3 regions of the Dietzia sp. SL131 genome follow, and region 1 is predicted to be linked to each of the others. Evidence: predicted binding sites of a transcription regulator. Region 1 holds the regulator's gene; each other region holds the start of a gene.
What was found. The regulator LexA, encoded in region 1, represses DNA repair genes until DNA is damaged. The targets are predictions, from matches to a motif close to CGAACANNTGTTCG.
Positions count from the first base shown of each region.

Region 1 (10,533 bases):
GGCCGGGACACCGTTGTGGATGGCTTCGATCCCGGTCAGGGCGGCACATCCGGACGCGAACGACTTGGCGACGACGAACGCGAGTGCGAGTCCGGCCACCTCCGCACCGTCCACGGGGACCAGTTCGAATCCCGCGGACTCGGCCCGGAGGTCGCGACCCAGGATCTCGACCTGGAACAACCCCCAGGCGATGAGTGCCGTCATGGACGCGAGGAACGCGTAGACGGGGACGGCGAACATCGCGCCGGTCTCACGGAGTCCACGCAGGTTGAGCGCCGCCAGGAGGATGATCGCCAGGACGGCGAACGGGACCTCCCTGGACTGGACGAACGGGATCGCCGATCCGATGGTCGCGGCGGCGGCCGAAATCGACACGGCCACCGTGAGGACGTAGTCGAACAGCAGGGCCGCGCCGACCGCCAGGCCCGCACGGGGGCCCAGATTGACGGTGGCGACCTCGTAGTCGCCTCCTCCCGACGGGTAGGCACGGACGTTCTGCCGGTAACAGGCGATGACGACCACAAGGACCGCCGCCACCGCCAGTCCCACCCACGGGGTGAACGTGAGTGCCGAGACCCCGGCGATGGAGAGCACGAGGAAGATCTCCTGCGGGGCGTAGGCCACCGAGGACAGCGCGTCGGACGCGAACACCGGCAACGCGATCCGTTTGCGGAGGCTGGTGGCACCGATGGTGTCGCTGCGCGAGGGACGCCCCACGAGGAGACGCTTGGTTCCCACGGAGACCTTCGAGATCCTGGACACCGACATATCGTAGGGCCCGCGAGCCCCGCCGGGCAGCATCCGTGGGTGTGAGTAGCGTGTCCGTCACTGGCTCACGTGCGTGGGCCGTGAGGAGTGGACTCGTCATGAGGGTCGTCGTCATGGGCTGTGGTCGTGTCGGGGCCGCGCTGTCCGTCGAACTCGACGCAGCCGGCCACCAGGTCGTGGTGATCGACCGCGACTCGGCTGCGTTCGCCAGATTGTCGGCCGAGTTCTCGGGGCGCACGGTGACCGGCCAGGGCTTCGACAAGACGGTGCTCACCGAGGCCGGGCTCGAGGGGGCCGACGCATTCGCCGCAGTGTCCTCCGGGGACAACTCGAACATCATCGCCGCGCGTGTCGCCCGGGAGACCTTCGGCGTCGACCGGGTGATAGCGCGCATCTACGACGCGGGGCGCGCAGAGGTCTACGAACGACTGGGGATCTCGACCATCGCCACGGTTCCGTGGGCCACCGGTCGTCTGGTCCGTTACATCACCGCCGGGTCGAGTCCCGTCGAGTGGCGGGACCAGACGGACTCCGTGTCCCTCGTCGCCCTCGACGCACCGGCGGCGTGGGTCGGGGTCCCGGTCGACCGGCTCGCGGCCGCGGTCGGAGGACGTGCTGCGGCCGTCACCCGCTTCGGCGAGAGCCGCCTCCCGGACGCTCACACGCTCGTCCAGGCCGACGATGTCCTCCATATCGTCGTGCCCTCGCAGACGGTGTCGGAACTGGACGACCTGGTGCAGGAAGGACCCTCCGATGTCTGAGAATTCCGTCCCCGACTACGCCGACGGCTCGGGATTGCTCGCCGGAGCCCCGGCCAGGACCGTGTACTCCGCGACCATGCGGGTGGTGGTGGCCGGAGCCGGTGTCGTCGGACGGTCGATCGCACGCGAACTCGTGACCGGCGGCCATGACGTCACGCTGATAGACAAGCGCTCCACCGTGTTCTCGGCCGACCCGGTCGACGGGGCGGATCAACAGGTCGGCGACGCCTGCGAGCTCAGTGTCCTCGAACGGTTGGACGTGCAGGCGGCGGACGTGGTGGTGGCCGCCACGGGTGATGACAAGGCCAATCTGGTGGTGAGCCTGTTGGCCAAGACCGAATTCGCGGTGTCCCGGGTCGTCGCCCGCGTCAACGATCCCCGCAACGAGTGGCTCTACGACGAGCGCTGGGGCGTCGACGTGGCGGTGTCGACGCCCCGGCTGATCGTCTCGGTCGTCGAGGAGGCGGTCTCCGTCGGCGACGTGGTCCGTCTGATGACCCTGCGCCGTGGAGGCGCGAACCTGGTGAGCGTGACGCTGCCGGACCAGACCCCGCTGGCGGGGCGGTCGGTGTCGCGGGTGCGGTTTCCCCGGGACGCCGCCCTCGTCGCGATCCTGCGCGGCGGGCGGGTGATCGTCCCCGAACCCGACGTTCCGTTCGAGCCCGGCGACGAACTGCTCGTGGTGGCCCCGGAGGAGGTCGAGGCCGATATCAGCGAGGTCGTCCTGGGCGGGTGACCGTCACCGCGATCTCCCGTCCGTAGTCCCATCCCGGTGCGAGGGGCAGGTCGTCGCCGCTCCAGAAACGGCCGGGGTCGTACCAACTCGCCTCACCCGCGGGCAGGAGTACACCCATCGCCTCCAGGGTGACCCCCACGACCTCCGCGCAGTAGGCCGCCTCCATACGCATCGCCGCGCCGGCATCGGACCCCGGTCGGTCACTGCGCCCCGTGACGCCCGGCCGCTTCCCGCGTGCCGCCCACCGTCCTCGTGCCCACCTCGCGGTGAGACGTCCCGCGGAGGGGAAGGACACCCCGTTCAACCGGGCGATCGACTCCAGTAGCGCGTCCTCGTGTTCCCCGCCCACCTCCGGGGAGATCTGGCGGAACCACGCTCGTTGGCCGTACGGCCCGGCCCACTGCCGGACAGCCGACTCGAGGTCATGCAGCTGCACCCCACGCTGGTGGCGACCCGTCCACACGTCCGGCAGCGCCCGTCCCATCTCGGCGTGCCACAGCAGCGGCGGCATGTCGTCCAGGACCACCGCGACGCCCACGTGGTTGACGGGCGCGTTCGTGAGGGTCTGGATCAACCGGTCCGCCGTGCTCCGGCCGCGGAAGAGCCAGAGGTCCCCGGTGCGGGTGCGGTGCGCCGCGGCGGCCAGGGGGACGGTGTCGACGCTCATACCGCGATCCTGCCAGGCCGCCCGTGCGTACCCGCCTAGTCTCGGCCGTATGGCTCCCAGAGGACGACAGTGGCTCAAGGTGATCGGCGCGGCGGGTGCGGCGGGGGTGGCCGCCACGGGGATCCTGGCGGCCCGTTCCGAGCGGCGTCGGCGGTCCTACGAGCCCGATGAGGTGCGGGAGCGGCTGCACGAGCGCTACGCGAGGATCCAGAGTCGGCGGGACGGCGTCGTCGACTAGGGACCGCGCCGGTCGGAGCCCGGGGATGCGAGTCGATATCCTTGCGGCACCATGCCGTCGTCCTCCTCAGCCGCCCCCGATCTCCGCCGAGCCCGAAACGACCTCCTCGCCCGTCTCGACGATGTCGGCACCCTCGACGCCCATCGTCTCCGGTCCAGGGTCCGTCGTGCCCGCGTCGACCAGCTGGATGACCTCGGACGGCGGATCGACGAGGCCGCCGAGCGCGTGCGGCGCCGAACCGAGTCGATCCCCACCCCCCGATACCCGGAACAGCTCCCGGTCAGCGCCCGCAAGGACGAGATCGCCGAGGCGATCCGGGACAACCAGGTGGTGGTGATCGCCGGCGAGACGGGGTCGGGCAAGACCACCCAGATCCCCAAGATCTGCCTGGAACTCGGGCGCGGGGTCAAGGGCATGATCGGCCACACCCAGCCGAGGAGGTTGGCCGCCCGCTCCGTCGCCGAGCGGATCGCGCACGAGCTCGGGGTGGAGATCGGTGGCCCGGTCGGGTCCGCCGTCCGCTTCGACGACCGCACCAGCCACGAGACCGCGGTCAAGCTCATGACCGACGGTGTGCTGCTCGCCGAGATCCGGCGTGACCGGCTGCTGCGGGCCTACGACACGATCATCATCGACGAGGCCCACGAACGCAGTCTCAACATCGACTTCCTGCTGGGGTATCTCAAGCAGATCCTGCCCCGTCGCCCGGACCTCAAACTCGTCATCACCTCCGCCACGATCGACCCGGACCGTTTCGCCCGTCACTTCGCCGGCGCGGAGGGGCGCCCGGCCCCGGTCATCGAGGTCTCGGGGCGCACTTATCCCGTGGAGGTCCGGTACCGGCCCCTTCAGGTCGTACACGCCGATCGCGTGGTCGACCTGGATCCCCTCGACGCGCTCGCCGACGCCGTTGCGGAGCTCCTACGCGAGGACGACGGTGACGTACTCGTGTTCCTCTCCGGTGAGCGTGAGATCCGCGACGCCGAGGAGGTGCTGCGGGGCCGGAAGTTCCCGGGCACCGAGATATTCCCGCTGTTCGCCCGCCTCACGGCAGCAGAACAGCAGCGCGCGTTCCGGGCCCATTCCACCCGGCGGGTGGTCCTGTCGACCAATATCGCCGAGACCTCGGTGACCGTGCCCGGCATCCGTTACGTCGTGGACACCGGCCTGGCGAGGATCTCCCGCTACTCCACCCGGACGAAGGTGCAGCGACTGCCCATCGAACCGGTGTCCCAGGCCTCCGCCGCGCAGCGCGCGGGACGCTGCGGCCGCGTCGCCGACGGGATCTGTATCCGCCTCTACTCCGAGGAGGACTTCGACTCGCGACCGGAGTTCACCGACCCGGAGATCCTGCGCACGAACCTCGCCTCGGTGATCCTGTCGATGGCGGATCTGGACCTCGGCCCCGTCGACGACTTCCCGTTCGTGGAACCCCCGGACCGCAAGGCCGTCCGGGACGGGCTCACTCTGCTCTCCGAACTCGGGGCGGTCAGGGTCGACGACGACGAGCGCCCTCACCTGACCGAGGTGGGCCGTGACATGGCGGCACTCCCCCTCGATCCCCGACTCGCCCGGATGGTGGTCGAGGGCCATCGCAACGGTTCGCTGTCGGACGTGCTGGTGGTGGTCGCGGCCCTGACGGTGCAGGACGTCCGCGAGCGTCCCGCGGAGGAGCGGGACAAGGCAGACCTGCTGCACCGCCGCTTCGCGGACAAGACCTCCGACTTCCTCGGATATCTCAATCTGTGGAGGTACATCACCGAGCAGCGCCGTGAGCTGTCCGGCAGCGCCTTCCGCAAGATGTGCAAGGCCGAGTATCTGCACTGGCTACGCATCCGAGAGTGGCAGGACCTCAACTCCCAGCTGCGGAGCATGTGCCGTGAACGAGGGTGGCATCCCGCGTCCGGACACGCCGCGGAGGACGACCTCCACAAGGCGGTCCTGACCGGTCTGCTCACCAATGTCGGTATGCGAGACGAGGAGACCCGCGAGTTCCGGGGCACCCGGGGCATCCGGTTCCAGGTGTTCCCCGGGTCGGACCTGTCCAGGAAGCCTCCCCGCTGGGTGATGGCATCCGAACTCGTCGAGACGTCCCGGTTGTGGGCGCGTGACGTCGCCCGGATCGATCCGGGGTGGATCGAACAACTCGGGGGTCACCTCACCCGCACCCAGTACTCCGAACCGCACTGGTCGGACGCCCAGGGTGCGGCGATGGCGTATGAGAAGGTGCTGCTGCTGGGATTGACCGTGGTGGAGGCGCGGCGGATCCTGCTCTCCAGGGTCGACGCCCCGCTCGCCCGCGAGATGCTCGTCCGCCACGGGATCGTGGAAGGACGCCTGGTCACCCGGGTCCCGGTCATCCGCGAGAACGCCGAGGCCGTGGAGCAGGCCCGTGAACTGGAGACGCGGAGCCGCCGTCGGGATCTGGTGATCGACGACGAGGCATTGGTGGCCTTCTATCTCGATCGCCTGCCCGAGGACATCACCTCCGGCCGGCATCTGGAGTCCTGGTGGAAGAAGCGTGGTCATCGCGACCAGGAGGCCCTCCGTCTCACCCCCGAGGACATACGCACCTCCGAGGCGGTGCCCGATGCCGCCGATTTCCCGCCCCTCTGGCGTCAGGGAGAGCGGAGTTTCGAACTGCGGTACGCGTTCGATCCGGGCGTCACCACCGACGGGATCACGGTGCGCATCCCGCTGCCGCAGCTGTCCTCGGTCACCACCGCCGGGTTCGAATGGCTGGTGCCGGGGCTGCGGGAGGAGCTCTACACGGAGATGCTCCGCACGCTCCCCAAGTATCTGCGCCGACTGTGTTCACCTCCCGCCGAATTCGCGTCCCTGTTGGCGGGAGACGTCTCGCCCCGGTCCGCCCCCTTGTCCGTGGCTCTCGCGCGAGCGCTGTCTGCCCGGATCGGTACCACGGTCGACCCGCGTGACTTCGATCAGAACCAGCTACCGGGCCACCTCCGGATGCGCTTCGAGGTGGTCGACGGCGACGAGGTCGTGGCGTCCGGAACGGATCTCGCGCAGTTGAGGACCCGGTTGGTGGACAGGGTACGGGCGACCCTCAACGCCCGTCTGGTACCCGACAAGGGGCCCTGCCGGGAGTGGACATCCGACACCATCGGCGACCTCCCGCAGTCGGTCACCGGCTCGGTGGACGGTGTCGAGGTGACCGTCTACCCCGCCCTGCGCGTCGGTGGGGACGGAATTCACCTCGTGGCGTGCGCCACGGAGGACGAGCGTCGATCCACCCAGGCGTCGGCGGTGCTCACGCTGGTCTCGGGCGGCCTGGTCTCGACGGCATCGATTCTGCGCGGTCGCCCGGTCCAGCAGCGGCTCGCGCTCACCCAGTACCCGCATGGCGGGATGGAATCCCTGGTCTCGGATGCGTCGCTCGCCGCGAGTGGGCGGATCATCGCCCGGCGAAAGGGCGCACCGGTTCTCACGGTCGCGGAGTTCCACGAACTCCAGGCCACTGCGCGGGCGGAGGTCCCCGGTGCGGTGGCGTCCGCGATCTCGTCGGCGGTTCCCGCGCTGATGGCCGCCCAGTCCGTGTCGGGCCGTCTGGCGGCGGCGCCGGCAGACGTCGCCGACGAGGTCCGTCCCTCGCTGGACTTCCTCGTCGGGCGCGGATTCCTCGCCCGCCATCCCTCGGATGTGCTTCCACATCTGGAGCGACATGTGCGGGCGGTCGGCCTCCGGTTGGACCTCGCGGAGAAGTCACCCGCCCGGCACGGCAAACTCACGGCGAAGCTGAACCGCTCCGAGTCGATCGTCGAGGAGGCGTGCGCCGCGCTGCGACGGCGGCCGGGTGGCGCACGGGCGTGCCGCGACCTGCGGTGGATGCTCGCCGAGTACCGGGTGGGGCTGTTCGCGCAGTCACTGGGTACCGCACGGCCGGTATCGGCAGAGCGGATCGACAAGGCGGTCGCGTCTGCGCTCGCCCCGCGGTCATCCCGATGACGCCGAGCGGTCAGCGGCTCGCGCGGCGCTCCCGGAGGGCGATGATCTCGCCTTCGAAGTCGTCGGCCGAGCTGAACTGCTTGTACACGGACGCGAACCGCAGGTAGGCGACCTCGTCCAGATCCTGCAGAGGGCCCAGGATGGCGAGCCCGATCTCGTGGGCGGGAACCTCGGACGCACCGCCGGATCGCACAGCGTCCTCGACCTGCTGGGCGAGGCGACGCAGAGCGTCCTCGTCAACCGATCGTCCCTGGCACGCGCGGCGGACACCCCGGACGACCTTGTCCCGACTGAACGCCTCGGTCACCCCGTTCCGCTTGAGAACCGTCAGCAGGGGCGTCTCCAGCGTCGTGAACCGGTGTCCACACCGGGGGCACTCCCGTCGACGCCGGATCGCCTGACCCTCGTCGACGGATCGTGAGTCGATTACCCGAGAGTCCTCGTGGTGGCATGTCGGGCAGTACATTCCCGTGGGGCCCTTCGTCGACCGGAGTTCACGCGTCCCGGATCGTGCCTGACGGAACGCGGGGGCGGTATACAACCGCCCACGGTCCATTCTAGGAGGCCCGCTGCCCGGTCACGCGTAGGCGGGTCCACCGAGGAAGGCCACTGCGAGAAGCATGATCACGCCGAATGCGATCCCGCACGCCAGTAGCACCCAGGCCGGCACGTCGTCGACGACCCCGGTGGACGCCGGGGCCTCGACATGGCACGCCCGCACGCGGTCCGTGGAGACCGGGCGCACGAGCACACGGCGACCCGGGGCGACCGACGTGACGGCGGCCGGACGGGCGGTCACCCGCGGCCGGACGAGATTCTCCGCACGCGAGGACGTGACGGCGGGCCGGCTGCCCTCCGGTCGGGCCAGGGGGCGTCGCGGCGCACGGGTGGACCGCGCCGACACGTCACCGGGCCGGTCGAGGTGCGCGACCCGTCCACGATGGTCGTCGGGGCAGACCTCGGTCCACCGCGCGGCCGGACGTGGGTGGGACTGAAGCTCGACAACGGTCATGGTGGCTCCCTACTCGATACGGTGTGCGATCGTGATTCGCACACCTGTATGTGTTTCTCAGTACATCTGTTCGAATCCGAACTCCCCTAGAGTTGTATCACGCGACTCCGACACAGTCACGATCCACGGAGGAATTTCTTCGAACACGTGTGTGGCGCGCCGCAGCCCGTGGCACTAGGGTGTAGACAGATCACAGCGTCGAACATCCATTCGCCGAAGGGACCACACGAGATGCCGAAGCCCGATTTCGAGTCACTGACGGACCGACAGAAGAGCGTTCTGCTCCACATCCACGACACCGTCAAGGAGCGTGGCTATCCGCCGAGCATCCGCGAGATCGGGGACGCGGTCGGCTTGCAGTCCACGTCGTCGGTGGCGCATCAACTCCGCACGCTGGAGAAGAAGGGCTTCCTGACGCGGGATCCGCACAAGCCGCGGGCGGTCGACGTCCACGGTGTCCCGGGGCAGAAGTCACGGGGCCGTCGGTCACCTGCTCCGGAGCCCCAGCGTCCGGGCGGCGCGGTCGAACCCGTCTACGTCCCCGTGCTCGGCCGGATCGCGGCGGGCGGGCCCATCCTCGCGGAGCAAGCCGTCGAGGAGATCTTCCCCCTGCCGTCGGACCTCGTCGGATCAGGCGATCTGTTCATGCTCAAGGTCGTCGGCGAGTCGATGATCGACGCCGCCATCTGCGACGGCGACTACGTGGTGGTCAGGCGGCAGAACGTCGCGGACAACGGGGAGATCGTCGCCGCCATGATCGACGGGGAGGCGACGGTCAAGACCTTCCGGAACGACTCGAGCGGAGTCTGGTTGCTGCCCCACAATCCGTCGTTCAGCCCGATTCCGGGCGAGCACGCGACGATCCTCGGCAAGGTCGTGACAGTGTTCCGGAAACTCTGAGTCCCGGTTCGAACGACGCGCCGCCCGTCCCCGAAGGGGTCAGGCGGCGCCGTCATGTGGACCGCGGGCGGCGAACTCGTCCAGTTCGCCGGCCACGGACGCGGGCAGGCGGACCACCAGCCGGGTTCCGTCCTGGGTGTGTTCCTCCTCGACCACCGCGCCCTCGGCGTGGACCCGCGACACCACGTCCCCGCGGGAGTACGGGACGGACAGGGTCACCTCGGTGTCCCCCGAGGCGACGATCTGCGTGATTCGCTCGAGGAGTTCGTCGACACCCTGCCCGGTGACCGCCGAGACGAACACGGCGTCGGGCAGCGCGTGGTGCAACTCGGTGAGGACCACGGGATCCGCGGCGTCGATCTTGTTGATCACCAGGAGTTCCCGAGGCCGCTCCGCGTTCTGCTCCTCGACCACCTCGTTGATCACCTTGCGCACCGCCTCGATCTGGCGGAGCGGGAAGGCATCCGAACCATCCACGACGTGGAGGAGCAACTCGGAGTCGACGACCTCTTCCAGTGTGGACCTGAACGCCTCGACCAACTGGGTCGGCAGGTGTCGGACGAATCCCACGGTGTCCGTGAAGACGACTGCTCTGCCGTCAGGCAACTCGGCCTTGCGCGTCGTCGGGTCGAGTGTGGCGAACAGGGCGTTCTGAACCAGGACGCCGGCTCCGGTGATCCTGTTAAGCAGGCTCGACTTCCCGGCGTTCGTGTAGCCGGCGATGGCGATGGACGGCACCGGAGTGGAACGCCGTCGGTGCCGTTTGGTGTCCCGGGCCTGCTTCATCCCCTTGATGTCCCGGCGCAGACGGGCCATCCGCTCGCGGATCCGACGCCGATCGGTCTCGATCTTGGTCTCACCCGGGCCACGGAGACCGACGCCGCCGTTGCTCCCGGCACGACCGCCCGCCTGGCGCGACAGCGACTCGCCCCACCCACGCAGACGGGGGAGCATGTACTCCATCTGGGCGAGGGTCACCTGGGCCTTGCCCTCACGGCTGGTGGCGTGCTGCGCGAAGATGTCGAGGATCAGCGCGGTACGGTCGATGACCTTCACGTTGACCGCCTTCTCCAGCGCGAGCAACTGTCCAGGGGTGAGTTCGCCGTCGCAGATGACGGTGTCCGCGCCGGTCGCGGCGATCACGTCCTTGAGGACGCTGACCTTGCCCGACCCGATGTAGGTGGCGGCATCGGGCTTGTCACGCCGCTGGATGAGCGCGTCGCACACCTCCGATCCCGCGGTCTCGGCGAGCTGGGCGAGCTCGGCCATCGCGGCGTCCGCCTGCGCGGCGGACCCTTCGGTCCAGACACCGACGAGCACGACCCGTTCGAGTCGGAGCTGGCGGTACTCGGCGTCGTTGACGTCCTGGAGTTCGGTGGAGAGCCCCGCCACCCGGCGCATCGAGGATCTCTCCTCGAGCTGAAAATCACCGATGGACGGATCGAGGTCGCGTGTCGGCCGGTCAGCGGCCGTGTGATCAGTAGT
Region 1 covers NZ_JAPPRI010000003.1:1,446,623-1,457,155, forward strand. Annotated here, with positions in the region: gene OVA21_RS07555 (APC family permease) at 1-768, opposite strand, end outside; gene OVA21_RS07560 (potassium channel family protein) at 867-1,529, shown strand; gene OVA21_RS07565 (potassium channel family protein) at 1,606-2,265, shown strand; gene OVA21_RS07570 (hypothetical protein) at 2,240-2,932, opposite strand; gene OVA21_RS07575 (hypothetical protein) at 2,982-3,170, shown strand; gene hrpA (ATP-dependent RNA helicase HrpA) at 3,222-7,136, shown strand; gene nrdR (transcriptional regulator NrdR) at 7,147-7,602, opposite strand; gene OVA21_RS07590 (hypothetical protein) at 7,714-8,148, opposite strand; gene lexA (transcriptional repressor LexA) at 8,338-9,048, shown strand; gene hflX (GTPase HflX) at 9,088-10,533, opposite strand, start outside.

Region 2 (10,533 bases), 350 kb from region 1:
CACGGGCCGTGGTGCGCCCTCGAGCTGGTCGTGCAGCGCCTGCATCACGGGGGAGCGTGTCGACCCGGGCGCCGCGCCGGCGGCCCCTTCCTCGGGGTCGGAGTCCAGACGGCGGGCCAGTTCCTCGGCCACCTCGGGCGTCCACGTGTAGAGGTCGTCCTCGAAGGGGGACTGACCCGTCCGCAGTGCCGGTCCCAGGACCCGCCCGGCCGCCGCTTCGATAGTCGGGGCCGGGCCGTGGGGCCTGTCCTGGGAACCGTCTGACACGTGGAACTCCTGCTACGCCGGGGCGGATTCGGGCCCGCCTGGAGGCGACCCGACATTCGTGAAGAACCTACCACCGGCCCCCGTATTCAGCCGGTCAGCTGTGGTACGGCTCCGCGGTCACGATGGTGACGGCGACCTTCTTGCCGTTGGGGGCGGTGTACTCGCGGCTCTCCCCGTTCTTGGCGCCGAGGACGGCCTTGCCGAGCGGGGACTCGGGGGAGTAGATCTCCAGATCGTCCTTGCCGGAACCCTCGCCGCGGGTACCGATGAGGAAGGTCTCCTTGGTGTCCTCGTTGCCGTTGTAGTAGGCGCGGACGACGGAGCCGATGAGCGCGACACCGGACTCGGTGGGCGTCTCGCCGACCTGGGCGTTGGCCAGCAGGTCGTCGATGGTCCGGATGCGGGCCTCCTCCTGGCCCTGCTGCTCACGCGCGGCGTGGTAGCCGGCGTTCTCCTTGAGGTCACCCTCCTCGCGCCGCTCGTTGATCTCGGCGGCGATGACCGGACGGTTGGCGATCAGCGCCTCCTTCTCGGCCATGAGGCGGTCGTACGATTCCTGGGTCAACCAGTGGACCTGGGTGTCGTTCGCCATGAGCGCACTCCAATCTGTTCGCGTGCGTGATGTAAGAAAAACACGGCCCCGCGAAAAAGGGAGCCGTGCTGAAGCGCCGATTCTAACACAGGCGCCGTGGCCCGCCGGCCGATACGCGCGGCCCTGACGGCCGCGCCGTCTGCGGCTCTACCTGCGCAGGTAGTCGGGGACGTCGTCACCACAGCCGTAGACGTCCGCGGCGAACGCGCGGGCGGTGGTGAAGATGGACGCGTCGATCTGGATCGTGGTGTTCTCCGACGGTGGGACGTAGACCTCGCGCCGGCCGAGTTCGCCCTTGGACTCCTCCTGGGCCCGGATGATGCAGTAGGCGGGCGTGCCCGGCTCCTCGCGCGTCACGGTGAACGTCAGGTCGACCCGCGACTCGTCGACGACCTCGACTCCGATCGCCTCGCCCGTGATGTCCGGCGTCTGGTTGAGACGCCACGTCGTGTAGACGCCGGCGATCACCAGGCCGCCCACGAGCAGCGCCAGGATGACGGCGACGACCTTGCCGGTCAGGTTCGAGCCGCGGTCGGCGGTCGCGTACCGGTCCGCGGGCGGGCCCACGGGGGGCTGCGACGGGGCGTCCGACCTCGGCTCACTCATGGGAGCCAGGGTATCGGGGCACGCTGGCGGGGACGGCCGGGGGTCGCCGGCGGGCCCCGCCGGGGGCGGCGCCTGGGCCGACGCCCATAGAATGGTGCGGTCATCCACTCACGTGAGAAGAACGGCAGGTGCTCCCGATGGCCGGTCTGCGGCTGATGGCGGTCCACGCCCACCCCGACGACGAGTCGTCTAAGGGGTCGGCAACCATGGCCAGGTACGTCGCCGAGGGCGTCCACGTGCTGGTGGAGACGTGCACCGGGGGCGAGCGGGGCGACATCCTCAACCCCGCGATGGACCGCCCCGACATCGTCGCGGACCTGACGGGCGTCCGGGTGCGTGAGATGGCGCGCGCGGCCGACATCCTGGGGGTCGACCACCACTGGCTGGGATATGTGGACTCGGGGTTGCCGGAGGGTGACCCCACGCCACCCCTGCCGGAGGGATGTTTCGCCCTGGCCGACGACGACGAGGTCACCGAGTCCCTGGTCCGCAGGATCCGGGAGTTCCGTCCCCACGTGATGATCACCTACGACGAGAACGGTGGGTATCCCCATCCGGATCACCTGAAGGTGCACTCGGCGTCGATGGCCGCGTACGAGGCCGCCGCCGACCCCGCCCGGTATCCGGACGCCGGTGAGCCGTGGGCGATCGCCAAGGTCTACTACACCCACGGGTTCCCCAAGAGCCGCCTCCAGCTGCTGGACGACGAGCTGTTCGCCCGCGACGGTGTGCGCCACTTCGAGGAGTTCCTGTCGCGCTGGGGGGACCGCCCCGACATCATGGAGCGGGTCACCACGCGGGTCGAGTGCGCTGACTACTTCGAGCAGCGCAACTCGGCACTGCTGGCCCACGCCACCCAGATCGACCCCAACGGCTGGTTCTTCGCCGCACCCGTGGAGATGCAGCAGCGGGTGTGGCCCACCGAGGAGTTCGAGCTCGCCGCCAGCCGGGTGGGCTTTCCCGAGCTCGGTGAGGGAGAATACGAGACAGACCTGTTCGAGGGAGTCGACCCGTACGTCGCTCTCCCCGTCGGCCCGAGCACGAGTGAGGACCCACGATGATCACCCTGGGACCGGACGTCCAGATCCTGGCGTACCAGTCGGCGATGGTCCTCGCGCAGAACCAGTCGCCCGGTACGCCCGGGTACAACGACAACCCGGTGGGGCCGGAGTTCGGCAAGGCATCGCCGATCGGTATCCCGGTGATCCTGCTGTTGCTCATCGCCACCGTGCTGCTCATCCGCAACATGAACAAGCACATCAAGAACCTGCCGGAGAGCTTCGACACCGAGCATCCCGAGCCGGATCAGCTCGCCGACGAGGGCACCGACCGCGGGGCGGTCCCGCCCCTGGAGCAGACCGACGGGCAGCCCGACCCCCGCTGAGCCGGCCCCCCGCTGAGTCCGCCCCCCGGCTGAGCCCGACCTCCGCTGAGCCCGCCCCGAATCCAGCACACGGTCCGCCCCTCGGATGTCGATCCGCGTTGCGGGTCCCGCGGGCGGATCGACCTCCGAAGGGCGGACCGTGGTGAGGGCGAACCCGCCCGCCGGTTCAGCGGCCCAAGAGGTCGCCCATCGGGACGAAGTCGCTGAACTCGTCGTCGTCGGTCTTCCGTCCCCGACCGGAGTCCGCGCGCGTCGGCGCCACCGCGCCGGCGGTGACCCCGGCGAACCGCAGCATGTAGTCCGACAGTTCGGTCCCCACTCGCGCGGTACGGGCGCGCAGCGAGTCCTCGTCGCCGTCGGTGGCCACGGCGCCGAAGTCCTCGGCCGCCGCGAACACGGTCGTGGGCACGATGTCGGCCTTGAGGTAGGCGAACATCGGCCGCAGCGCGTAGTCGACCGCCAGCGAGTGCCGAGCGGTGCCGCCGGTCGCGCCCAACGCCACCGGCACGCCGGCGATCGTGCCGGGTTTGATGACGTCGAACAGCGACTTGAACAGGCCCGAGAACGACTGGTTGTAGATGGGCGTCACCGCGATCAGTCCGTCCGCCCGGTTGATCTCGTCGATCGCCGCGGCCAGTTTCTCCCCGGGGAACCTGGTGAAGGTGGCGTCGACGACCTCGTGCGCCAGTTCGCGCGCCTCGAGAACCGTCACGTCGACCCTCTGGCCGTGCCGCGCGAGCGCGTCGCGGGTCGCGGCGGTGAGCTGGTCGGCGAGCATCCGGGTGCTGGAGGGCACCGAGGTTCCGGCGGCGACGACGACGAGGTTGAGCGGCCGCCCGGCGGAGTGGCTGTTGTGGGGGTCGGTCACTTGGAGTCCTTCCCGGCCGGCGCCTCGGCGAGGCGGGCCTGGTTGCGGCGGGCGCGGGCCAGCGACTGCTCCTGGGCGCGCTGACCGCCCTCGGCGGTGAGGCCCGTCCAGTTGTCGCCGGTGCCGAAGCGGTACGCGTCGGAATAGGTGGGATCGCCGGCGGCGGCCAGGTCGGCGTCGCGGGCGGCCACTCGCCCGGCGTGGGTCGGCCCGTCCGGGACGTGGGCCGGGCGCAGTGCGTCGAGTTCCCGTCGCAGGGTCGGCACGATCTCGGTGCCCAGGATCTCGATCTGCTCGAGAACGGTCTTGCGGGGCAGGCCGGCGTGGTCGATGAGGAACAGCTGACGCTGGTAGTCGCCCACGTGCTCGCGCATGGTCATGTATCGGTCGATGATCTGCTGCGGCGAGCCGACGGTCAGCGGGGTCTGGGCCGTGAAGTCCTCCAGCGACGGGCCGTGGCCGTAGACCGGGGCGTTGTCGAAGTAGGGGCGGAACTCGTCGACCGCGTCCTGACTGTTGGTGCGGGCGAAGAACTGCCCGCCCAGGCCGACGATCGCCTGGTCCGCCGAGCCGTGGCCGTAGTGCTCGTAGCGGCGGCGGTACAGCTCGACCATCTGCTTGGTGTGGTGGATCGGCCAGAAGATGTTGTTGTGGAAGAAGCCGTCTCCGTAGAACGCGGCCTGCTCGGCGATCTGCGGCGAGCGGATCGAGCCGTGCCACACGAAGGGCGCGACGCCGTCCAGCGGGCGCGGGGTCGAGGTGAACTGCTGCAGGGCCGTGCGGAACTTGCCCTCCCAGTCCACGACGTCCTCGTGCCACAGGCGGTGGAGCAGTTCGTAGTTCTCGATCGCGATCGGCAGGCCCTGCCGGATGTCCTGCCCGAACCACGGGTAGACCGGGCCGGTGTTGCCACGGCCCATCGTCAGGTCCACCCGGCCGCCTGCCAGGTGCTGCAGCATGGCGTAGTCCTCGGCGATCTTCACCGGGTCGTTGGTGGTGATCAGGGTGGTGGCCGTCGACAGGATGATCTCGGAGGTCCTGCCCGCGATGTAGCCCAACGTCGTGGTGGGGGAGGACGTCACGAACGGCGGGTTGTGGTGTTCACCCAGCGCGAAGACGTCGAGGCCCACCTGCTCGGCCAGAGTGGCGTACTCGACGACCGCCTCCAGTCGCTCGTGCTCGGTGGGTATCCGCCCGGTGGTGGGGTCCGGGGTGATGTCGGCGATGCTGAAGATTCCGAACTGCATGATGGTGGCCTCTCGTCTGGTGGTGTCCCGATCTTAACTTGCTGACATGTCAAACAAAAGAACGTGGGGCGGTATTCCCCCTCACATGGCGGGTGCACGGCAGCGGGCCGCGGGCGGGGCACCGCTGCCCGCTGCCCCCTGCCCGCTGCCGGCTGCCGGCTGCCCGCAGCGCGCGCCCCACCCGGCCTCGCCTGTGAGCGACGCCGGTGACCCCCGTCGCGCGGAACGACTTCGGTCGAACATCTGCGGCCCGGCACGCCGAGGTGTGACCATTCGTCGACGTACACAACTCGGCTGACCACCGGAGGGCTCGTGACCGATTGGATCGTCCGCAGGTGGAAGCGGTTCGGGCACGACAGGCTCTATGCATCCACCCCCGGCGGCACCGACCTCGGGTACCTCGACGTGGCCAGCGGGAGATTCCACTCCGACGACTTGTCGAACCTCCCTCTGTTGCGCCGAGCGATCGAGGAACATCTCGACACGAACGAGCCGTCTTCCTGCCGGAATTCGCCTGCGCCCCGGCAGTCAGCTTCGGCACACGAGTCGTCTCCGTCGTCTCCGTTGGCGTCGGCGTCTCCCACTGCGTCGACTGCGCCGGAGTGCGAGGTATCGGACCGGGAGTCGAACGCACAGCCAGTGTCGCGCTCGACTCGGACCGCCCCGGCGCCAGTAGCGCCGCCATCAACGTCATCAGCCGAGCCAGCCGTGCCGGCCGTGCCATCCGGATGGCACGATCTCGCGGACGTGCGAGCCGGGGCTGCAGCGCGTGAGCGGGCGCTGGCGGAGCGCGAGGCGCAGGGGCTGATGCGGCACCTGTTCGCCCGGATGCTCGACGCGAAGACGGACGAGCGGGCATGGCGGATCGGCGCGGACGGCGAGCACGCCGTCGCCGAGCAGCTCGGCAGGCTCGGCGCGGAGTGGAGGGTGCTCCATGCCGTTCGCGTCGGCGAGCGTGGTGCGGATATCGACCACGTGGTGGTCGGCCCGGGTGGCGTGTTCACCGTGAATGCGAAGAACCACCCGAAGGCATCGGTGTGGGTCGGCGGAGACATCGTCATGGTGAACGGTCGACGAGTCCCCTATGTCCGTAACAGCAGGTTCGAGGCGAAGCGGGCGTCACGAATGCTCGCGGAGCACGTCGGGTTCCCGGTGCCGGTGATCGGGTTGATAGCGGTCGTGGGCGCGCGACGAGGGTTCACGGTGAGGGCCCAGCCTGCAGACGGTGCGGTTGCCGTTGTCCCGCGGCGGGGGATCGGCCGATTTCTCAAGGCTCAACCGCCACGCCTGAGATTGCGCGAGATCGACGCGATCCACGAGGTGGCCAGGCGATCGAGCACCTGGCAGCGCTGAACCCCAGAGGGCGGCCAGTCTGTAGGAGGCGGCGACGCTACGCCGTGTGGGAGGCGTCGCGGGGCGGTGGTTCGTGGCGTGGCGGCTCGCAGCGGCGCCGGGTGGTGCCTGGCGGGTTGGTGAGGTGGCCGTCGTCGGCGGTGAGGCGGTCGAGGTGTTCTCGCCATTGGTGTTCGAGGATGTGGTTGCGTGCCTGGGCCAGGGGGCCGGTGGGGTTGGTGTGGTGTTCGTGGCCGGTTTCGGTGATGATGGTCAGCTCGCCGAGGGGGCCGGGGCGGTAGGCGCAGTGGCCGAAGGTCTTCTCGCGGTGGTGTTTGCGGCAGAGGCACATCAGGTTCCACTCGGCGGTGGGGCCGCCCAGTTCGGGGCGCCGGTGGTCGAACGCGATGACGTGGTCGATTTCACAGTCGTGGGCATCGACGGTGCATCCGGGGTGGCGGCAGGTTCCGTCGCGTAGTCGGATCCGTTCGGCCAGGGCCGGGGTGATGAAGTATTTGAGGAGTGCTTCGGGGGCGTCGAGGGTGCCGGGGGCGGGGTCGATGAGTTCGAACCGGACGGTGGTGTCGCCACCGGAGAGGATCTCCTCGCACAGCCAGTCGAAGCTGGCGTAGGCGCCGTTGACGAACTGGACCTGGTTGGGCAGTCCTTGGGCGATGGTGTTGATGACCGAGATGCGGACGGGCTTGTCGGTGCCCCATGAGGCGCCCAGCGGGGGCAGGTGTCCGCGGTCGCCGTCGACGGTGTTCGCGGTGTCCTCGGGGTGGTGTGCGGGGTCGGCGATGTCGGTGGTGTTGGGGTCGCCCAGGGCGATGAGGGCGTCGGCGCGGAGTTGGTTGCGGCTGCGGGGATGGCACAGGTCTGCGGCGGCACGGGCGGCGGCCTCGATGCGGCGGCGCAGCTTCTCGGCGTCACCGGAGGGCAGGTTGGCCCACATGGAGGTCATGCCGTTGCGTCCGGGGCGGAACCGCACGGTCCGTTCTTCGGCGGCGGCGTCTGCGGCGTCCTGGGCGGCTTGTGGGGCGTGGCGTGCGACCGCGTTGTCGACGGAGGTGTCCAGTGCGGAGCGGCTGGGCCGGTGGCCACCGGCAAGGGCCCGGGTGAGGCGGCCGATGACATCGGACTCGACGGCGCCGACGACCTCATCGGGCACGCCGGCCAGGCGGCAGGCGGCGTCGATGGCGAGTTGCTCGGGCAGCAGGCCGCGTTCGAGGGCGCCCCGCAGTAGCGGGAGCCGGGTGTGGGCCTGGATGGCGGCGGTGACCAGGTGGCCGGCGTGCCAGCAGGTCAGTGACATGGCCGCGGCCAGGTGGTCGCGGGCCCGGCCGGCCGGATCCAGGCGGGCGTGGGCGGGGCGGGTGTCGTCTTGCGTGTCGCCGTGGGTGGCCTCGTCCAGGCGGCGGAAGCTCTCCACCAGCAGGTACGCGGCGTGCAGCCGCCTCGCCGCGGCGAGGTTCTGCGCCAGCGTCACCGACCGGGCCACCTCGCTGAGCGCTGACGCGTCCAACGACTCCAACGGCTCATCCACCGCGCGCAGCGCCCCGAAGTCGGAAAGGCTCATCGTCGTCGTGTTCATGACCCCGTCCTTCCTGCGCCTCACGCGTGCTGGGCTCGCACTCGAATATAAGTTCGACTATACCGGCTATGAGAAACTAGCGCAAGTGTTCGATTGGGAGGACTGTCGCCGCGCGGGCGGAGGTGGAGAACGTCCGGTCCCACACATAGCGAGAGGTGGTGGCGACGAACCCCGTGGCCGCCCCTCGGCGGGGAGGTGGGTGACCCGAGACGATCCGATTCTGTTATCGTGTCCGGCATGTCGAACGCTCGCGCTTATTGGCGCTTTATGTGGGCTCCGGGTGGAGCCCGCGCCGCGAGCGCACGCGTCCGCTAGACGGACGTCTCGACACCCGGAGCCCAGAGGCGGTGACCACCATGGTCGCCGCCTTCCGCCTTTCCAGACGGCGGATCCGGGTGCGCGAGATACAGGGCACCACGAGATCACGGCACCCGGCCCGCCATGACCACATCGCCAGGAGTGCACAGCCGTGACCGTCACCGCCGAGAACCCCACCCAGACCGCCGACAGGCGAGTCCTGTCCTACTCCCCGCTGCCGACGCCGACCGAGATCCTCGGCGAGCTCCCGCTGGGCGAGGCCCGCGAGGCGCTGGTCGAGCGCAGCCGCGCCGAGGTCGCCGACGTGCTCGCCGGGCGCGATGACCGCCTGCTCGTGGTGGTCGGCCCGTGTTCGGTCCACGACACCGAGGCGGCCCTCGACTACGCGGCGCGACTCGCCGCGCTCGCGGAGGAGACGGCCGAGGACCTGCTCATCGTGATGCGCGTGTACTTCGAGAAGCCCCGGACCACCGTCGGGTGGAAGGGCCTCATCAACGACCCCGCGCTCGACGGGAGCTACGACATCCCGCGCGGCCTGCGCACCGCCCGCACCCTGCTGCTCGACGTGCTCGACCTGGGGCTACCCGTGGGGACCGAGTTCCTCGAGCCGACCAGCCCGCAGTACATCGCCGACGCCGTCTCGTGGGGCGCGATCGGCGCCCGCACCACGGAGAGCCAGGTACATCGTCAGCTGGTGTCGGGACTGTCGATGCCGGTGGGCTTCAAGAACGGGACCGACGGCGAGGTCCAGGTCGCGGTCGACGGCTGCCGGTCGTCGGCGGCGCGGCACGTGTTCTTCGGCACCGACGCCGACGGGCGTGCCGCGGTCGTGGAGACCGCCGGCAACACCGACTGCCACGTCATCCTCCGCGGCGGGACCGGTGGACCCAACCACGACGCCGAGTCCGTCGCGTCGGCCGTCGCGGCGGTCGGCAAGGTCGGCCTGCCCGGTCTGGTGATGGTGGACGCGAGCCACGCCAACTCGGGCAAGTCGCACGAGCGTCAGGCCGAGGTCGTGGCCGAGCTGGCCGAGCGGATCGGCGCGGGGGAGCAGGGCATCTCCGGACTGATGATCGAGAGCTTCCTCGAGCCCGGCGCCCAGTCCGTCGAGGCCGACGAGCTGGTGTACGGCCGGTCCGTGACGGACGCGTGCATCGGCTGGGACACCACCGCCGACAGCCTGCGCGCGCTCGCCGCGGCCGTCCGACAGGGCCGACGGGGCTGACCGCCGCTGGCCCCGCCGCCCACGCCGCCGCCCCCGTCGCCGGTGCGGTCGGCCCGGGGTCGGCGGCCCGAGGGGCACCACTGGGCGGGCGACGGCGCGCGGTACCCTTTCCGCGTGGCCGTCTCCTTCCCCCTGTACTCGCTGTACGAAGCGCGCCTCCGCGCCTCGTTGGACGAGTCGAGGCTGCCGCGGCACATCGCCGTGATGGCGGACGGGAACCGCCGGTGGGCACGCGAGGCGGGGTTCACCGACGTCGCGCACGGTCACCGGGCGGGCGCGGTCAAGATCGCCGAGATGCTGGGGTGGTGTGACGACCTCGGTGTAGACGTTGCCACCATTTACCTGCTCAGCACGGAGAACCTCGGTCGCGACGCCGAGGAACTCGATGAACTGCTGCAGATCATCGCGGACGTGGTGGACGAGATCACCGGCCCGGGGAAGAACTGGGAGGTCCGGATCGTCGGGCGTCTCGAGGTGCTGCCGGACTGGCTCGCCGAGCGACTGCGCCACGCCGAGCAGGTGAGCAGGGGCCGGCCGGGCGTCAAGGTCAACGTCGCGGTGGGGTACGGCGGGCGGCAGGAGATCGCCGACGCCGCCCGCGAGCTGGTCCAGGAGCTGATCGACAAGGGCTGCAGCGGACAGGAGCTGGTCGACGCGATCACCGTCGACGGCATCGGCGAGCACCTCTACACCTCGGGCCAGCCCGACCCGGACCTCGTGATCCGCACCTCCGGCGAGCAGCGGCTCTCGGGCTTCCTGCTGTGGCAGAGCGCGTATTCGGAGATCTGGTTCACCGAGGCGTACTGGCCGGCGTTCCGCCGGGTGGACTTCCTCCGGGCGATGCGCGAGTACGGAGCCCGCAACCGTCGGTTCGGTCAGTGATGGCCGGCACGGAAACCGAGCGCGCGCCGATCACCGTGGGCGAGGTGTTCACCGTCCGCGCGGTGTGCGTGGTGGACCAGCTGCTCGAGGTGCCCGGCCGGGTCGGCGTCACCGCGATCGACAAGCGGCCCGTCGACGGCCCCGTCCAGGTGCGCGAGTACGGCCTCCACGGCGACGTCCAGGCTGACCGCCAGCATCACGGCGGGGTGTGGAAGGCC
Region 2 covers NZ_JAPPRI010000003.1:1,795,208-1,805,740, reverse strand. Annotated here, with positions in the region: gene OVA21_RS09260 (AAA family ATPase) at 1-267, opposite strand, end outside; gene greA (transcription elongation factor GreA) at 362-859, opposite strand; gene OVA21_RS09250 (DUF4307 domain-containing protein) at 1,007-1,465, opposite strand; gene mca (mycothiol conjugate amidase Mca) at 1,603-2,526, shown strand; gene OVA21_RS09240 (hypothetical protein) at 2,523-2,849, shown strand; gene OVA21_RS09235 (CE1759 family FMN reductase) at 3,016-3,717, opposite strand; gene OVA21_RS09230 (LLM class flavin-dependent oxidoreductase) at 3,714-4,964, opposite strand; gene OVA21_RS09225 (nuclease-related domain-containing protein) at 5,277-6,317, shown strand; gene OVA21_RS09220 (HNH endonuclease signature motif containing protein) at 6,355-7,890, opposite strand; gene OVA21_RS09215 (3-deoxy-7-phosphoheptulonate synthase) at 8,360-9,433, shown strand; gene OVA21_RS09210 (isoprenyl transferase) at 9,548-10,315, shown strand; gene OVA21_RS09205 (MOSC domain-containing protein) at 10,315-10,533, shown strand, end outside.
Region 2: the regulator LexA is predicted to act here: its motif matches at 7,933-7,946, upstream of OVA21_RS09220 (HNH endonuclease signature motif containing protein).

Region 3 (10,533 bases), 1.3 Mb from region 1:
TGGCGTGACCAGCCCCGTCGTCGCCTTCGCCTCCAGGTACGGCTCCACCCGGCGCTACGCCACCGCGCTCGGGAGGCGACTCGGCGCGCCCGCGGTCGAGCTCGCCGACCTCGCCCCCGCATCCGACGCCGACCCGCTGATCCTGCTCGCGCCCGTCTACGCGACCCGGATCCTCGGGCGACGTCGGATCATCCGGGCTATCCGCTCGGCTCCCGGGCGGGTCGCCCTCGTCGTCGTCGCGCTCTCCCCCGCGGACGACCCCGGGCGCGGCTCCCTCTCCGCCCGCCTGATCACCGCCACCGGCCGGGCCGTCACCACCTTCCACGTCCGAGGTGACCTCGACCCAGCCCGGCTCAACTGGGTCGACCGCACCCTCATGGCCGCGCTCCGCCGCCAGTTGCGCAGGACCCCCGACACGCCCGCCGCGCGGATGCTGTTGTCCGGCGAGCCCCTGCACTTCGTCGACGAGACGGCCCTCGACCCGGTCGTGGCCTGGGCGGACGGCGGCGACACCGCCCCCTGAACCGCCAGCAGCCGCGCATTCCGGGGGTCATCCGGGGCGCGCGGCTGCAGGCCGGGAGGATCAGGCGTTCGCACGCTCCTTCTGGATCTCCAGCGCGATGTCGATGAGCTGGTCCTCCTGGCCGCCCACGAGTCGACGCTCACCGGCGCGGAGGAGGATCTCCGAGGCCGGCACGTCGTACCGCTGCGCGTGGCCCTCGGCGTGCTTCATGAAGGACGAGTAGCAGCCGGCGTAGCCGAGCATCATGGCCTGGCGGTCGACGACGCACTCGCTCGGCATGAGCGGGCGCACCACGTCCTCCGCGGCGTCGGCGATCTTGAAGAAGTCGACGCCGGTGGTGATGCCGAGCTTGTCGCACACGCCGACCAGTGCCTCGACGGGCGTGTTGCCCGCGCCGGCGCCGAACCGACGGGTGGAGCCGTCGATCTGCTGGGCGCCCGCGCGGATGGCCATGATGGAGTTGCCCACGCCGATGTCGAGGTTCTCGTGGCCGTGGAAACCGACCTGGGCGTCGTCACCGAGCTCGGCGACGAGAGCCGAGACGCGGTCGGAGACCTGGTCCATGACGAGCGCCCCCGCCGAGTCGACGATGTAGACGCACTGGCAGCCGGCGTCGGCCATGATCCGGGCCTGCTTCGCGAGCACCTCCGGCGGCTGGGTGTGGCTCATCATGAGGAAACCGACGGTCTCCAGGCCGAGGTCGCGGGCGTAGCCGAAGTGCTGGATCGAGACGTCGGCCTCGGTGCAGTGGGTGGCCACGCGGCAGATCGACCCGCCGTTGTCCCGGGCCTGGAGGATGTCGTCCTTGATACCCAGGCCGGGCAGCGTGAGGAATGCGATCTTGGCCTGCTTTGCGGTCTCGGCCGCGACCTTGATGAGGTCCTGGTCGTACGACTTGGCGAAGCCGTAGTTGAAGGAGGCGCCGCCGAGGCCGTCGCCGTGGGTGACCTCGATGACCGGGACGCCGGCGCCGTCGAGCGCGGCGACGACGTTGCGGACGTCCTCGACGGAGAACTGGTGCCGCTTGTGGTGCGAACCGTCGCGGAGCGAGGAGTCGGTGACCCGGATGTCGAGCTCGGAGCTGTACGCGCGGGCCTGGGCGTTGTGCGGGTTGGTCATGTCCATGTCTGTCACACTCCGAGCTTGGTCTTGGCGATGTCCTCGCCGACCTTGGTGGCGGCGGCGGTCATGATGTCGAGGTTGCCGGCGTACGGCGGCAGGAAGTCTCCGGCGCCCTCGACCTCGACGAAGATCGCGACGCGGGCCATGCCGCCGGTGATCTCGGTGGGAGGGTCGAACTGCGGCTCCTGGAGTAGGCGGTAACCCGGCACGTACTCCTGGATCTCCTTCTCCCGCGTGCGGATGGCGGTGGTGATGAGGTCGTGGTCCGCATCCTCGGGGATGGCGCAGAAGATCGTGTCGCGCATGATCATCGGCGGCTCGGCCGGGTTGAGGATGATGATGGCCTTGCCGCGCTTGGCGCCGCCCACTTTCTCGATCGCCAGCTTGGTGGTCTCGGTGAACTCGTCGATGTTGGCGCGGGTGCCCGGGCCGGCCGACTCGGAGGAGACGGAGGCGACGATCTCGGCGTATTCCACGGGCACAACCGAGGACACGGCGTGGACCATCGGGATGGTGGCCTGGCCGCCGCAGGTGACCATGTTGTGGTTGGGGGCGTCGACGTGCTCGTGGAGGTTCGCCGGCGGGATGACCATCGGGCCGACCGCGGCCGGGGTGAGGTCGATGGCGATGATGCCGGCCTCTTCGTACTTGGGCGCGTAGGCCTTGTGCACGTACGCGCTGGTGGCCTCGAACAGCAGGTCGGGCTTCTCGCCACCGGCCTCGATGGAGGTGAGCAGTTCGTCGGCGCCGCCCGCCATGCAGGTGAGGCCGTGGTCGGCGGCGCGCTTCATGCCCTCGGACTCGGCGTCGATGCCGATCATCCATTTGGGCTCGATGTACTCGCTGCGCTCAAGCTTGTACATGAGGTCGGCTCCGATGTTGCCGGACCCCACGATCGCGGCGGTGAGCTTGGTCTTGTCTGTCATGACGGAAGTGTCGCGCGGGCGGGCTCGCGGGACAACAGGTTGTGCCACTCAGTGAAATCGCGGCACTCCAGGGCGGTGCACGCCGGCACTCAGGCCGGCCGTGCGCGCGCCCGGGCCGCGCCCGGAGGGTTCGTGAGGTGACCGTCTGCGCTGATGAGCCGGTCGGCGAAGGCGTTCCACTCGCGTTCCCGTATGGCGTCGCGCGCACGGGCCAAGGGGCCCTTGGGTCTGGTGCGGTGTTGGTGTCCGGTGTCGGTGAGGATGATCAGTTCGCCGAGTGGGCCGGGCCTGTAGGCGTTGGTCCCGAACGTCTTCTCCCGGTGGTGTTTCCGACACAGGCAGACGAGGTTCCACTCGGTGGTCGGCCCGCCGAGTTCGGGATCCTTCGTGTTGAACGCGATCACATGGTCCACGTCACAGTCCTCCGCGGGAACCGAACACCCCGGATGTCGGCAGGTGCCGTCGCGCATGCGGATGCGCTCCGCCATCGCGGGGGTGATCAGGTAGCGCAGGGCGTGTTCCGGGGAGTCGAGCACGCCGGGGGCGGGGTCGACGAGTTCGAACCGCACGCGTGCGTCGGCGCCCTCCAGCAACTGCTGGCACAACCAGGAGTAACTGCTGTATGCGCCGTGCACGAATTCCACGCGGTTGGGCAGCCCCTGCGCGGCCGCGGCGATCACGCTCACCCGGATCGGCCGGCCGGCTGCGGCGGCGTTACCGAGCGACGGCCTGGGCATGTCCGCACCCACGGTGACCTCACCCAGCTCGATCGATCCGTCGTCCCCCGGGCCGGAGTCCGTCCCGCCGGCGTCGGCGGGCGCCGGGGCCGGGGCGGGCGCCGGGGCGTACACGGCGAGGGAGGCGAGAGCGTCGGCACGCAGCTGATCCAGCGTGCCGGGCACCCCGTCTCCGGAGGCAGCGCGGGCGTCGGTCTCGATACGTCCCCGCAGCAACTCCGCATCGGCCAGAGGCAGCTTCGCCCACATCGAGGCCATCCCGTTCCGGCCCGACCGGAACCGGACCGTACGCGTGAGCGCCGCCCGGGCCCGGGCATCCTCGGCGCCCTCCGGGTCGAGCCGGCCGACGGCCTCATCGATCCGGCCGTCCACCGAATTGCGAGTCGGCCGGTCACCGCCGTCCAGGTCGTCGACGATGCCCGCCACGACCTCGTCCTCCACGTCCGAGACGATCGAGTCGGGCACCTCGGCCAGCTTGCAGGCGATGTCGATGGCGAGCTGTTCGGGAACGACCCCGCGCTCCACCGAGGCCCGCAGTCGCGCGAGCCGCGAATGGATCTGGACCCCGGCGGTGACCAGACGCGCGGCGTGCCAGCACGTGAGCTGACAGGCCGCCACGAGATGGTCACGAGCCCTGGATTGCGGGTCCAACCGTGCGTATGCCGAACGTGCACGAGCACCGCTCCCGGCGACCCCTTCGGTGCGGTCGACGCCCGTGCCGACCTCATCCGCCCGGGACATCTGCTCGACCAGGGCCGCTGCCGCCTCCAGCCGGGTCGCACCTGCCCGGTTCTGCGCCAGGGTCGCGGCCCGTGCCGCCTCGCTCACCTCCGTCGAGTCGAGCCCGCCCAGGGATTCCGGAACCGCGAACAGTGACTTCGTCGTCGACAATTCCCCCACCCCCCTCGCGCTCGATTTAGAACTTGTGTTCGACAGTACGGCACTGCAGGCGTTAGCGCAAGCGTTCGATCCGCCCGGCCTCCGGTGTCCGACCCGCGCGCTACACTCACCGCATGACCGAGCCCCCCTCTTCTCCCGTCGACCGCGCCTTCGAGGTGCTACGCGTGACGGCGGGCGGGACAGGGATGACGCTCAGTGAGATCGCGCGCGAGACCGGGCTGGCCAAGTCCACGACGCTGCGCCTCCTGGCCGCGCTCGAGCGCAACGACGCGGTGACGAGGATCGGGCAGCGCTACCGGCTGGGGCCGTTGGTGCACGAGCTGGACCCGATCCCGGTCTCGCCGGCGTACGAGCGGATCCGCCGGGTGCTCACACCGTTTCTCGCGCACCTCTTCGAGGCCACGCGCGCGACCGTTCACCTGGCCACCCTGCACGGCGACGAGGTGGTCTACCTCAACAAGTTGCACGGGCCGCGGCCGATCCCGTCGCCGTCGCGGATCGGCGGCGGCCTGCCGGCGTACTGCACAGGGGTGGGAAAGGCGATGCTGGCGTTCGACGAGGCAGCGGCCGAGCGCGTGGCGCAGGAGCCGTTGGTCGAGTGGACGGACACCACTGTGACCTCCCCCGACGCCCTGGCGGTGGAGCTCGCCGAGATACGACGGAGGAGACGCGCGATCGACCGCGCCGAGCTCACGCCCGGCCTGTACTGCGTGGCGGCGCCGGTGTTCGACGACGACGACGAGGAGCGCGCAGGCGGGACGCGGGCCGTCGCCGCGTTGTCCGCCAGCGCGGCGGACGAGAGCGCGCTGGCCCGGCTCGAGCCGCTGGTCACCCGCGTCGCCGCGGCGGCCGGTCGCGCGCTGGCCGCGGACGGTTAGCGGAAGTCCATGGTGACGTCGCCCAGCCCGGCGAACTCGGCGCGGAAGCTGTCGCCCGGGGCGGCGTCCATCGCGCGGATCGCGGTGCCCGGAAGGATCACGTCGCCCTTGCGCAGACGGACACCGAACTTGGCGACCGTCGACGCGAGCCACCCGACCGAATTGAGCGGGTTACCGAGCACCGCGTCGGAACGCCCGGACGCGAGGAACTCGCCGTTCTTGTAGAGGGTCGCGTCGATCGCCGCGACGTCGATGTCCGCGAGCCGGACCCGCTGCTCGCCCACCACGTAGCCACACGACGAGGCGTTGTCCGCGATCGTGTCGGGCAGCGTGATCTTCCAGTCCCGGATGCGGGAGTCGATCAACTCGATCGAGGGGACGACCCACTCGATCGCCGCGGCGGCCTCCTCCTGGGAACATCCCTCCGGCGGGATGTCGGCGCCCAGGATGAAGCCGACCTCCACCTCGACCCGCGGGAAGCAGAACCGGGCCGCCTCGATCGCGGTGCCCTCGGGGTATTCCATCGTGTCGAGCAGATGCCCGTAGTCGGGCTCGTCGACGCCCATCATCTCCTGCATCGCCTTGGACGCCAGGCCCACCTTGTGGCCGGTCACCACCGCGCCGGCATCGAGCCTGCGGCGGATGTTGACCAGCTGGATCTCGAAGGCGTCGTCCGGGGTCATGTCAGGATGGTCGTCGGTCAGCGGCGCGATCGGCGCGACGTCCGACTCGGCGTCCCAGAGTCGCTGGGCAAGTGTGGCGCGGGTCTCCTCGTTCAGCATGAGGGGGATGCTACCTGGGCCGTCTGGCGCCACGGCGCTCAGTTCTATAACGTGTTCTACATGGCAGACCAGGAATTCGACGTCGTCGTCGTCGGCAGCGGTGGAGCAGGCATGACGGCCGCCCTCGCTGCAGCAAAGAAGGGCCTCAGCGTGGTCCTCGTTGAGAAGGCCCCCCACTACGGAGGCTCCACCGCGCGCTCCGGCGGCGGCGTGTGGATCCCCAACAATTCGGTGCTCCGACGCGACGGCGTCCTGGACACCCCGGAGGCGGCCCGCACGTACCTCCGCTCGATCATCGGCGACGCGGTGGAGCCCGAGAAGATCGACACCTACGTCGACCGCGGTCCCGAGGTCCTGGACTTCGTCCTCGCCAACAGCCCCCTGCGGTTGGAGTGGGTCAAGGACTACTCCGACTATTACCCCGAGGCTCCCGGTGGGCGTCTCGGCGGCCGGTCCGTCGAGCCCAAGCCGTTCGACCTCCGCCAGCTCGGGTCCGAGGCCGACAAGCTGGAGCCGGGCTACGCCAAGGCGCCGGTCAACATGGTGGTGATGCAGTCCGACTACCGCTGGCTCAACCTCCTCCAGCGTCCGCACACCAAGGGCATCAGGCGTTCGATCCGGGTCGCCCTCCGGATGTTCCTCGCCAAGGCGCGCGGGCAGAACTCGGTGGGGATGGGTCGCGCGCTCATCGCCGCGATGCGCAAGGGCCTGCTCGACGCCGGCGTTCCGGTGTGGCTCGAGACCCCCATGACCGGCCTGGTCACCGAGGGTTCGGGCACCCATGAGCGCGTCGTGGGCATCACCGTCACCCGCGGCGGCGAGGAGGTGACCCTCCGTGCGCGACTCGGCGTGGTGATCGGGTCCGGTGGCTTCGAGCACAACCAGGAGATGCGCGACAAGTACCAGCGTCAGCCCATCCCCACCTCGTGGACGGTCGGGGCCGCGGCCAACACCGGTGAGGGAATCGAGTACATGGAGAAGACCGGCGCCTCACTGTCCTTCATGGAGGACGCTTGGTGGGGTCCGACGATCCTGCTGCCGCGCGGCCCCTGGTTCGCGCTGGCCGAGCGCTCGCTGCCGTGCTCGTTCATGGTCAACTCCCGTGGTGAGCGGTTCATGAACGAGTCGCTGCCCTACGTCGAGGCCGGCCACAAGATGTACGGCGGCGAGTTCGGACAGGCACCCGCCGGGCAGGAGGGGACGCCCGGCGAGAACGTCCCGGCCTGGATCGTCTTCGACCAGGAGTACAAGAACAGGTACCTCTTCGCTGGTCTGCAGGCCAAGCAGCCGCTGCCCAGGAAGTGGCTCGAGACCGAGAACTTCCACAAGGCGGACACCCTCGCCGAGCTCGCCGACCTCATCGGCGTGCCGGCGGAGGCGCTCGAGCGGACCGCCGAGAAGTTCAACGGCTTCGCCGACAAGGGCGTCGACGAGGACTTCAGCCGCGGCGAGTCGGGTTACGACCACTACTACGGCGACCCGACCAACAAGCCCAACCCGAGCCTCGGCCCGGTCCGCAAGGCGCCGTTCTACGCCGCCAAGATGGTGCCCGGTGACCTCGGCACCAAGGGCGGCGCGAACACCGACGTCCACGGCCGCGTCCTGCGCGAGGACGGCTCCGTGATCGAGGGCCTCTACGCCGCGGGCAACGCCTCCTCGCCGGTCATGGGCCACACCTACGCCGGCCCGGGCGCCACCATCGGCCCCGCGATGGTCTTCGGCTACCTCGCCGTGGAGAACATGCTGGCCTCCGCCCCCACCACCGCCACGACGGGAGTCTGACGTGCCGATCGACCTCGACAAGGCCCTCGGGGCCGAGCTCCCCTCGCAGGAGTTCTCCTGGACCGCCTCCGACGTGGCGCTCTACGCCCTGTCGGTGGGCGCCGCCGCCGACCCGATGGACACCACCGGTCTGGAGTACGTTCACGACACGGCGCCCAAGGTGCTGCCGTCGTTCGCCACCGTCGCCGCGACGATGAACGTCACCGAGGCCCCCCGCGTATCCTTCCCGGGCGTGGAGATCGACCTGGCCAAGGTCGTCCACGGCAGCCAGTCGGTGAGACTGCACCGGCCCATCCCGGCGGCCGGAACGGCGACGACGACGACGACGATCGCCGAGATCCAGGACAAGGGCTCGGCCGCGGTGATCATCCAGGAGTCCGAGACGGTCTCCGCCGACGGTCAGAAGCTGTGGACCTCGCGCTCGGGCATCTTCGCCCGCGGCGAGGGTGGCTTCGGCGGCGATCGCGGGACCTCCGAGAAGGTCGAGTACCCCGAGCGGGAGGCCGACCACACGATCGAGGTGGCCACGCTCCCCCAGCAGGCGCTGTTCTACCGCCTCTGCGGCGACCGCAACCCGCTGCACTCCGATCCCGCGTTCGCCGAGGCGGCCGGGTTCCCCCGCCCGATCCTCCACGGCCTGTGCTCGTACGGCCTGGTCCTGCGGGCGGTCGTGGATCAGGTGCTCGGCGGCGACGTGGCGCGCGTCGGCGGCTACGGAGTCACCTTCGGCGGCATCTTCTTCCCCGGCGAGACCATGCGCATCCGGGTGTGGGAGGAGGGCTCGCGACTGCTCGTGGCGGCGACCGTCGCCGAGCGCGACGACGCCCCCGTGCTGAAGAACGTGGTGGTCGACCTCGCCTGACCGGCGCTGGTGGGGCGGTTCAGCAGAGCTCGCGGAACTGCTCCACCAGCCGGAGGCGACCCGGGGCGTCGAGCGCCATCGGGGTGACGGTGAGCGTGGTGGCGCCGGCCTCGCGGAACGCCTCGACCCGCTCGGCCACGTATCCCGCCGGGCCGATGAGAGAGACCGACCGGACCAGCTCGTCGGGCACGGCCGCGGCGGCCTCGTCCTTCTTGCCGTCCAGGTAGAGGTCCTGGATACGGGCGGCCTCGGCCTCGTAGCCGTAGCGGCAGGCGAGCTCGTTGTAGAAATTTTTGCCGCGCGCGCCCATGCCGCCGATGTAGAGGGCCAGGTGCGGTCGCACGAAGTCCAGGTAGCCGGGGACCTCGTCCTCCTCGCAGATCGCCAGTGCGGGCCCCGCGTAGACCTCGAGTTCGCCCAGCGACGGATCGCGCTTCTCCCGGCCCCTGGCCAGCGCGTCACCCCAGGCCACGTCCGCCTTCTCCGGGTGGAAGAACAGCGGCTGCCAGCCGTTCGCGACCTCGGCCGCGAGCTCGACGTTCTTCGGTCCCAGGGCGGCGAGGATGATCGGGATGTTCTCGCGCACGGGGTGGTTGATGAGCTTGAGCGGCTTGCCCAGTCCCGTGCCCTGATCGGCGGGCAGGGGGATCTGGTACTTCTTGCCGTCGTGGACGACCTTCTCGCGGCGCCACACCTTGCGGCAGATCTCGATGACCTCCCGCGTCCGGGCCAGCGGCGCGTCGTACTTCACGCCGTGGAAACCCTCGACCACCTGCGGCCCGGAGGCGCCCAGGCCGAGGGTGAAGCGGCCGTCGGAGACGAAGTCCAGGCCGGCCGCGGTCATCGCGGTGAGCGTGGGCGTGCGGGTGTAGATCTGCAGGATGCCCGAGGCCAGCTCCATGGTGGATGTCTTGGCCGCGAGGTAGCCGAGCTGGCTGACCGCGTCGAACGAGTAGGCCTCGGGGACGAACGCGATGTCCAGTCCCGCCCGCTCGAGGTCGGCGGCCTCCGCGGCCGTCTCGGCGAATCCGCCGCTGTAGTTGAGAGCCATTCCGATGCGCATGCGCGCAACGCTACCGGGGGGTCCGGTCGCCGCGGATCACCGCGTCGACCTCGCCGCCGATCCGCACGAACACCCCGACCCGGCGACGCAGCGGCGAATCGGAGCGCTCGTATCCCACCAGCCGCATCCCCGCGTCGGAGGCGACCTCCAGGACGGTGTGCTCGGGCAGGTCGACGTCGGAGGTGGGGACGACGACGAGGTCGGCGGTCCCCAGCATCCGGGCCAGTCGCAGTCGGCGCGTCGGTTCGTCCCCCCGGCGACGCAGCCACCGGCGCACCGCGACCACACAGGCCGCGATCCCCCACGCGACGAGCGGGAGCAGCGCCACGAGCGTGAGCACCCAGCCGGGGCTCACCGCCGCACCGCCACGCGGGTGAACCGCATCGGGTCCAGCCAGGGGCCCCGCTGCACGAGTGCCCGCGTGCCCCCCACCGGTTCCAGGCCCCTGGACCGGGCCGCCGCGTAGACGACCGACCGGGGTAGCCGTAGCTCCCAGGGTCGGATGACCACCTCGTCGTCGTCGCCGTCGAGCCGCACCGCGAGCGCACGGGCGCGCCGACCGTGCCGGCCCCGATACCACCGCGCCGGGTCGATTTTCCGCATGCAACGGATCGTACGGGGCCGTAGGCTCGCCCCCATGGCACCGAAGCCCAGCCTTCAGTCCGAGTCACACCCCGCCGATCCCCGTGCGGCCGATCCGGAGCTCACCGACGACGGGCACGTCGTCGAGCCCAGCGCGGACGACTACCGTCACGCCACCGAACTCGAGATCAACCACGACTGGTACAAGTCCGCGGTGTTCTACGAGGTCCTGGTGCGGGCCTTCTACGATTCCGACGGCAACGGCACCGGCGATCTGCGCGGGCTCATCGAGAAGCTCGACTACCTCGAATGGCTCGGCGTGGACTGCCTGTGGCTGCCGCCGTTCTACGACTCGCCGCTGCGCGACGGCGGGTAC
Region 3 covers NZ_JAPPRI010000003.1:185,369-195,901, reverse strand. Annotated here, with positions in the region: gene OVA21_RS01565 (flavodoxin domain-containing protein) at 5-523, shown strand; gene dmpG (4-hydroxy-2-oxovalerate aldolase) at 584-1,648, opposite strand; gene OVA21_RS01555 (acetaldehyde dehydrogenase (acetylating)) at 1,654-2,571, opposite strand; gene OVA21_RS01550 (HNH endonuclease signature motif containing protein) at 2,661-4,208, opposite strand; gene OVA21_RS01545 (IclR family transcriptional regulator) at 4,322-5,086, shown strand; gene OVA21_RS01540 (2-keto-4-pentenoate hydratase) at 5,083-5,868, opposite strand; gene kstD (3-oxosteroid 1-dehydrogenase) at 5,920-7,650, shown strand; gene OVA21_RS01530 (MaoC/PaaZ C-terminal domain-containing protein) at 7,652-8,512, shown strand; gene OVA21_RS01525 (LLM class F420-dependent oxidoreductase) at 8,532-9,575, opposite strand; gene OVA21_RS01520 (hypothetical protein) at 9,586-9,930, opposite strand; gene OVA21_RS01515 (hypothetical protein) at 9,927-10,178, opposite strand; gene treS (maltose alpha-D-glucosyltransferase) at 10,213-10,533, shown strand, end outside.
Region 3: the regulator LexA is predicted to act here: its motif matches at 4,227-4,240, upstream of OVA21_RS01550 (HNH endonuclease signature motif containing protein).